Regions from separate parts of the Rouxiella badensis genome, predicted to be linked through region 1. Evidence: predicted binding sites of a transcription regulator. Region 1 holds the regulator's gene; the other holds the start of a gene.
The links. Region 1 encodes PhoB, which activates phosphate uptake and scavenging genes when phosphate is short. Its sites were predicted from a motif close to CTGTCATAAAACTGNCNNAT; they were not measured.
Positions count from the first base shown of each region.

Region 2: O1V65_RS12515 (heavy metal response regulator transcription factor) is a predicted target of PhoB. The motif match lies at 1,834-1,853, and genes of this name have one in related genera.

Region 1 covers NZ_CP114062.1:3,115,476-3,118,892, reverse strand. Annotated here, with positions in the region: gene sbcD (exonuclease subunit SbcD) at 1-1,032, opposite strand, end outside; gene phoB (phosphate response regulator transcription factor PhoB) at 1,253-1,942, shown strand; gene phoR (phosphate regulon sensor histidine kinase PhoR) at 2,029-3,348, shown strand.
Region 2 covers NZ_CP114062.1:2,709,935-2,713,351, reverse strand. Annotated here, with positions in the region: gene O1V65_RS12530 (molybdopterin-dependent oxidoreductase) at 1-384, opposite strand, end outside; gene O1V65_RS12525 (cytochrome b/b6 domain-containing protein) at 377-1,003, opposite strand; gene O1V65_RS12520 (hypothetical protein) at 1,092-1,712, opposite strand; gene O1V65_RS12515 (heavy metal response regulator transcription factor) at 1,923-2,600, shown strand; gene O1V65_RS12510 (heavy metal sensor histidine kinase) at 2,593-3,417, shown strand, end outside.

The DNA.
Region 1 (3,417 bases):
CAGCAGTACGACTTCGACCGGCAGCGGGTCGGTAAGCTGCTGCACCCGCCGCTGAATGTCGCTGAGATAGTCCTGTGTCGCGACCTCGATATCCAGCCAGACCACTTTCCCGTTCTCGAGGCCGGCATACGGCAGCAGCTGTTTTTCGATTTCGGCCAGCGTCCCTTTGATAATTTCCATCGGCTGTGAGCGAGGAATAACCAGCGTCTCGACGGCGTTGAGCTTCTCGGCGGTGAAATCGAGCAGGTAAACGCTCTTTTCATTGCTGGCTTCATCGAAACTGAGCGGAATCGGTGAGCCGCTGTAGCGAATATGCTCAGTTTTGGCAATTTTTTGCGCCTTGTGGATGTGCCCGAGCGCAACGTAGTCGACCGGCGGGAAGGCCTGCGCGGGGAATGCATCGAGCGTACCGATGTAAATGTCGCGCACCGAGTCGGAGGTGCTGACGCCCACGGTAGTCAGGTGCCCGGTGGCGATAATCGGCAGGGCGCCGCCGAGCTCATCGCGCCTGTCACAGGCCGCCTGATAAAGCGAGGCATAGTGCGCGGCGATGGCCTCCTGCAACGCCAGCTGTTTCTCGTTGCCGGACTGTCCGGCCTGGCTTGAAAGCAGGTCACGCGGGCGCAGGAACGGGATAGCGCAAAGTATCGCCCCCGGTTGCCCCTGGCGATTTTTCAGGGTCAGCACCTGACGCGACAGATCTTCGCCGACGGTGGCAATCACCTGGGTATTCAGGCAGGAAAGCAGCTCGCGCGATTCATTTAAGGTGGCGACGGAATCGTGATTCCCTGCCAGGACGATGAGCTGACAGCCTGTGCGCTGAAGGTCGACCACAAAGCGGTTATACAACTCGCGCGCGTAGCTTGGCGGCGAGCCGGTATCGAAAATATCCCCCGCGACCACCACCGCATCTATTTGATGTTGTTCAACCTGTTCAATCAGCCAGTTGAGAAAGGCCTGATGTTCGGGAGCGCGGCTTTTGGTAAAGAAGTACTGACCGAGGTGCCAGTCAGAGGTATGAATGAGTCGCATGGGGGGCTCGCGGTGGCGGTAACAGGCGATAAGTATAAACGCCGAGGGTAGTGGCTGTCGCCGAAAAACCTTTTCAATGACAAATGCCTGGGTCAAAAATAACGCCTTGGCTACACTTAAACGCAGCGTAAATTCTTTTCATAAATCTGTCACAAAAGTGACGCATAATGACGCCCGAAATCAAAATTAAGTTCGCTAACTTATTTGGCAGGCTATCAAAATGGCTAGACGCATATTAGTTGTGGAAGACGAAGCACCGATCCGTGAAATGGTTTGTTTTGTGCTTGAGCAGAATGGTTATCAGGCCATTGAAGCTGAAGATTTCGACTCGGCGGTCAATCGTCTGATTGAACCTTACCCTGAGTTAATTTTGCTGGATTGGATGTTGCCCGGTGGGTCAGGCATTCAGTTTATCAAACACCTTAAACGCGAAGCGCTGACCCGAGATATTCCGGTGATGATGCTCACAGCAAGAGGTGAAGAGGAAGACCGTGTGCGTGGGCTCGAAGTCGGCGCCGATGATTACATTACCAAACCCTTCTCTCCCAAAGAGCTGGTGGCCCGTATTAAGGCCGTTATGCGCCGCATCTCTCCGATGGCGGTCGAGGAAGTCATTGATATGCAAGGCCTTAGCCTTGACCCATCCTCGCATCGCGTTATGGCGAACGAGCTGGCGTTGGACATGGGCCCAACCGAATTCAAACTGCTGCACTTCTTCATGACGCACTCTGAGCGCGTCTATAGCCGTGAACAGTTGCTCAATAACGTCTGGGGCACTAACGTTTATGTAGAGGATCGCACGGTTGATGTGCATATCCGTCGCCTGCGTAAAGCGTTGGAAACCAGTGGGCACGACCGCATGATCCAGACGGTTCGCGGAACAGGCTACAGGTTCTCGACTCGCTACTAATACCCTTCATCTTTCATGTTGCAGATGCGCAGGCAACATGAAAGATATTGGGTAGGCATCTCTATCACTCACAGCGGAGATACTGTGTGTTAGAACGATTATCCTGGAGGCGTCTGGCTGGTGAACTATTTATGTTCTGCTGTCCTGCGCTTATCCTCGCCATTTTTATTGGTTATCTGCCCTGGCTGCTGCTGGCTTCCGTGCTGGCGGCGCTGGGTTGGAACTATTTTAACCAACTAAAGCTTTCCCACTGGCTGTGGCTCGATCGCAGCATTACCCCTCCTAGTGGACTATGGAGCTGGGAACCGCTGTTCTATGGCCTTAATCAGATGCAGATGCGAAATCGCCGCCGGCGACGCGAGCTGGCGCTGTTGATTAAACGTTTTCGCAGCGGGGCGGAATCGCTCCCTGATGCCGTGGTATTGACCACCGAAGAGGGCAATATTTTCTGGTGTAACGGCCTGGCTCAGGAGCTTCTGGGCTTCCGCTGGCCGGAAGACAACGGCCAGCACCTGTTTAACCTGCTGCGCTATCCTGAACTGCGTGTTTGGGTGCAGAGTCGAGATTTTACCCGCCCGCTGACGCTGCACCTTAATAATGAGCACTACGTCGAGTTTCGAATCATGCCGTATTCGGAAGGACAACTGCTAATGGTGGCTCGCGACGTGACGCAAATGCGCCAGCTTGAAGGGGCCCGACGCAACTTCTTCGCCAACGTGAGCCACGAGCTGCGCACACCGTTGACCGTCTTGCAGGGCTATCTGGAGATGATGGACGATTCCACGCTGGAGGAGCCTTTCCGCAGCAAGGCACTGGACACCATGCAGGAGCAGACGCGGCGGATGGACGGTTTGGTCAAACAGCTGCTGACGCTGTCGCGCATCGAGGCTGCCACTAATATCGATCTACAGGAAAAAGTCGATATCCCGGGCATGCTGGGCATGCTGGAGCACGAGGTTGCTGCGCTGAGCGCTGGACGCCACGAAATCGTGTTCAAGATTAACGAACATCTCAAGGTGTTTGGCAACGACGAGCAGCTGCGCAGTGCGGTATCGAATCTGGTGTATAACTCGGTGAACCATACGCCGCCCGGCACGCGCATTGAGGTGAGCTGGCAGCAGACGGCGCAGGGCGCACAGTTTCAGGTCAGTGACAACGGGCCGGGCATTGCTCCGCAGCATATTCCGCGTCTCACCGAGCGATTCTATCGGGTAGACAAGGCGCGTTCGCGTCAGACCGGTGGCAGCGGCCTCGGGCTGGCTATCGTGAAGCACGCACTGAGCCATCATCATTCCCGTCTGGATATTGACAGTGAGGTCGGTGTCGGTACCCGCTTTATGTTCACGCTGCCTAACCGGCTGATAGTCACTAACGCACCCGCTGAGAACCAGCGTGTTAAGCACTGACGCTTCCCTTAAACGGTCCTTTGATGGCCCGTTTTCTTTTTCACTCTCCCGCAAAATGCCTCGTCGATT
Region 2 (3,417 bases), 410 kb from region 1:
CTGCAGCTGTTGCAACGTCCAGGGCGCTTTTTTCTCCACTTTCCCAGAGACTTCAAGGCGATAGTTGGGGATATCTATCTCGGGCACGTTGTACTCGGGATAATAAGCGTTAAAGCGAAAGGGTTTGGTAATCTGGTCCGCCGAGTAAGTTTGCGCTAACTTCTGACCGCTGAAGAGCCAGCTCTGGACGCGGTCGTTCCAGCGTGACATCGCCCACAGCACCTTATCGACGTCATCTCCGTCCTGCATATTGCAGCCTGTTAGCATCGACACTGCGCCAAGCGTCAGGCCAGACTTAATCATCAGGCGGCGTTGAACGTTAACCAGCTGCTTGCGCTGGTCCGGCTCAAGAATTAACTTTGGCCGTTTCTTTTCATCAGTCATCCGCGCTTTCTCCTGCATTTTTGGTCGCAGCGTTGCCGCCGGTAATCATGCCCGGCAAGGTTTTCGGCACCAGCAGCACCATTACCACGTGTACAACAACGAACAGCATAATGCCGCTCATCGCAAAGAAATGGACGTAGCGAGCGACGGTGAATCCGCCCATCAAATACACCAGTCCGCTAAACTGCACCGGTTTCCAGATGGACAATCCCGAAATCACTAACAGCAGGCCGAGCAACAGCACGCCGACGTACATCAGCTTTTGCACCGCATTATATTGATTAGACTTATGGGATAACCGAAAACGCAGTGCGCTTACCAGGTCATGCCAGACTGAGGCCGGCGTGAAAGGGAAAAAACGCTGCCTGAAATGGCCGCTGAACAAACCCCAGAGCAGGTAGAAAAGCCCGTTTGCCGCCAGTACCCACATCACTGCCAGATGCCAGCCGATATTGCCGCCGAGCCATCCGCCGAGCGTGGCGTTTTGTGGAAAGGTAAAATTAAAAATGGGGTCAGCGTTATAGATACCCCAGCCGCTCATGACCATGCCAATCATCACCAGCAGATTGACCCAGTGGCAGAGCCTCACCGGCCAGGGATGGATTCTTTTTTTACGCATAAGATTTTCCTTGGAGGGAGGTCAGCGCCAGTCCGCCTTGAAGCGCAGACACGTGAGGGGGCGAACCGGCGCTGGTATTCAATTCACATTACATCGGTGGGGTAACGCCGTCTTTGCCGGCAGCAATTCCGCGAGCGGCCAGGGCACCTTGAGCATCTTTAATTGGGAACAGCACGATGTGAGCACCTGGTTTCAGCAGGCTGCGGTCACCCGGTGCCAGCAGAACGACCGGTACGTCATCCGGTACTACTACGGTTTTTTCGCCGTTCTGGTATTTCACGGTCAGTGTACGGCCATTGGAGTTGACCAGTTTGCCGACGGTGCCGTTGGTCATGGTATTGATTTTACCGTCTGCGGACTCGAACGGGTTGAAGCCTTCACCGCTGCCGCGCAGGCTTGGGGCGAATACGTGAACTTCGAGCGCCTTCAGGGTACCGTTAGGCTGAGGTACGGCGGCAGTGCCGATGAAACTGTCAGCCTTGATGTCCGACATTTTACCTTCGGTAACCTGGGTAATTTTGGTCTGATCGGTCAGCTTGACATCCAGCTTTTCGCCCTGACGGGTTGTGAGCTCGAGGGAGGTAGGGGTCACAGAATCGATGGTGCCACGGGTCGGTTTAATGGTGTTGCTAGCGTCTGCTGCAAAAGCCCCGCTGGTCATCAGTAGGGAAGACAGCAGCAGACCGGCAAGGCGTGAGGATTTAATCATAATACTCTCCAAATTATTCATATGAGAACTACAAGGGAAGTCAGGTGACGCATCAATATAAAAATCAGCCTAATGTTTGCTAATTAATAATAGACAGGATGGACGACATACAGGGACTCATTGATGACAAGTTGATGACAATAATGTCATCAAAGGTTTCTTCCAGAACTGATAGACTTTACAAAGGAATGCGGAGTCAAAGAGGCACACATGCGGATACTGGTTATTGAAGATGACGTCAGCACCGGCGACTACCTTAAGAAAGGGCTGGGAGAGGCGGGCTATCGCGTTGATTTGGCGCGTAACGGCGCAGATGGGCTATTTTTGGCGCTGGAAGACAACTTTGATGCGGTGATCCTCGACGTCATGCTGCCGGGGCTCAACGGCTGGCAGGTGATGGAAGTGCTGCGCAAGAAGAGCGACGTGCCTGTTTTGTTCCTCACGGCACGCGATGAAGTGCAGGACCGTATTCACGGGCTTGAGCTAGGCGCTGATGATTATCTTATCAAGCCTTTCTCCTTCACCGAACTGGTCTTGCGCGTGAGAACGCTGCTGCGTCGAGGCACGGTGCGTGAGTCTGACACCTATTCGCTGGCCGACCTGCACATTGATGTGCTGCGCCGTAAGGTGACGCGGCAGGACACGGTTATTCCCTTAACCAATAAAGAGTTCATGCTATTGCATCTGCTGATGCGCCGTGAGGGGGAGGTGCTGTCGCGCACCATGATAGCCTCGCAGGTCTGGGACATGAATTTTGACAGCGATACCAACGTGGTCGACGTGGCGGTCAAACGCCTGCGCAGTAAAATCGACCGGCCCTATGATGTGAAGCTTATCCATACCGTGCGCGGTATCGGCTACGTGTGTGAAGTGCGAGACTATGAGTAAACCTTTTTCACTTATCCTGCGTTCGACGCTGCTCTTTGCCCTGATTGCCGCCCTGGTGGTCAGCTGCGTGGGCTTTTATCTCTATTACTCGATGGAGAAAGAGATGATCCGCCGAGCAGATTATCAGGTCGCGGGCAGGGTGCAGTATTTCCGCCAGCTGCTGGGCAATGATTTTCCGTTGACGCAGCTCAGCCACAATCCCGGATTATTTGAGAATATGCTCGGTAACGAGCGCGATATTCTTCGTTTTCGCCTTCTCGGCCAAGCGCCAATCATCAACGTCAATCCAGGCCACATTGTGCTGCCAGAGGTTGCGGCCGTTCCGGTCGGTCAGACGCTCACCCTGCAAAGCGTGCACCATGTTTTGGCCGAAGACGATACGCCGGTGCGTTTCGCTCTCGCCGACGTGCGTATGAAAGACGGTCAAACGGTCGAGATTCTCGCCGGGCACTTTATGGCGGGTGAAACCAAGATGCTGGATGCGTTCCGCTGGGAGATCATTGCCTCCGTGCTGCTGGCGTATGTGCTGATCGCCGGACTCGGTTACGTGGTTATCCGTCGCGGACTACGCCCGCTGCAGAAAATGGCCAATGAGGCCGCAAAAATCCATCCAACCAGCCTGTCTACGCGGCTAAGTGAAGAGGGCGCACCGCTGGAGCTCCAGCAACTCATTGTTTCTTTCAACGCGATGCTCGACAGGTTGTCGGACGGTTATCAGCGGCTCAATCAATTTTCGGCCGATTTGGCGCACGAGATCCGCACGCCGGTCGGCGCGCTGATGGGGCATTGTCAGGTGGCCCTTTACCAAACCCGCACA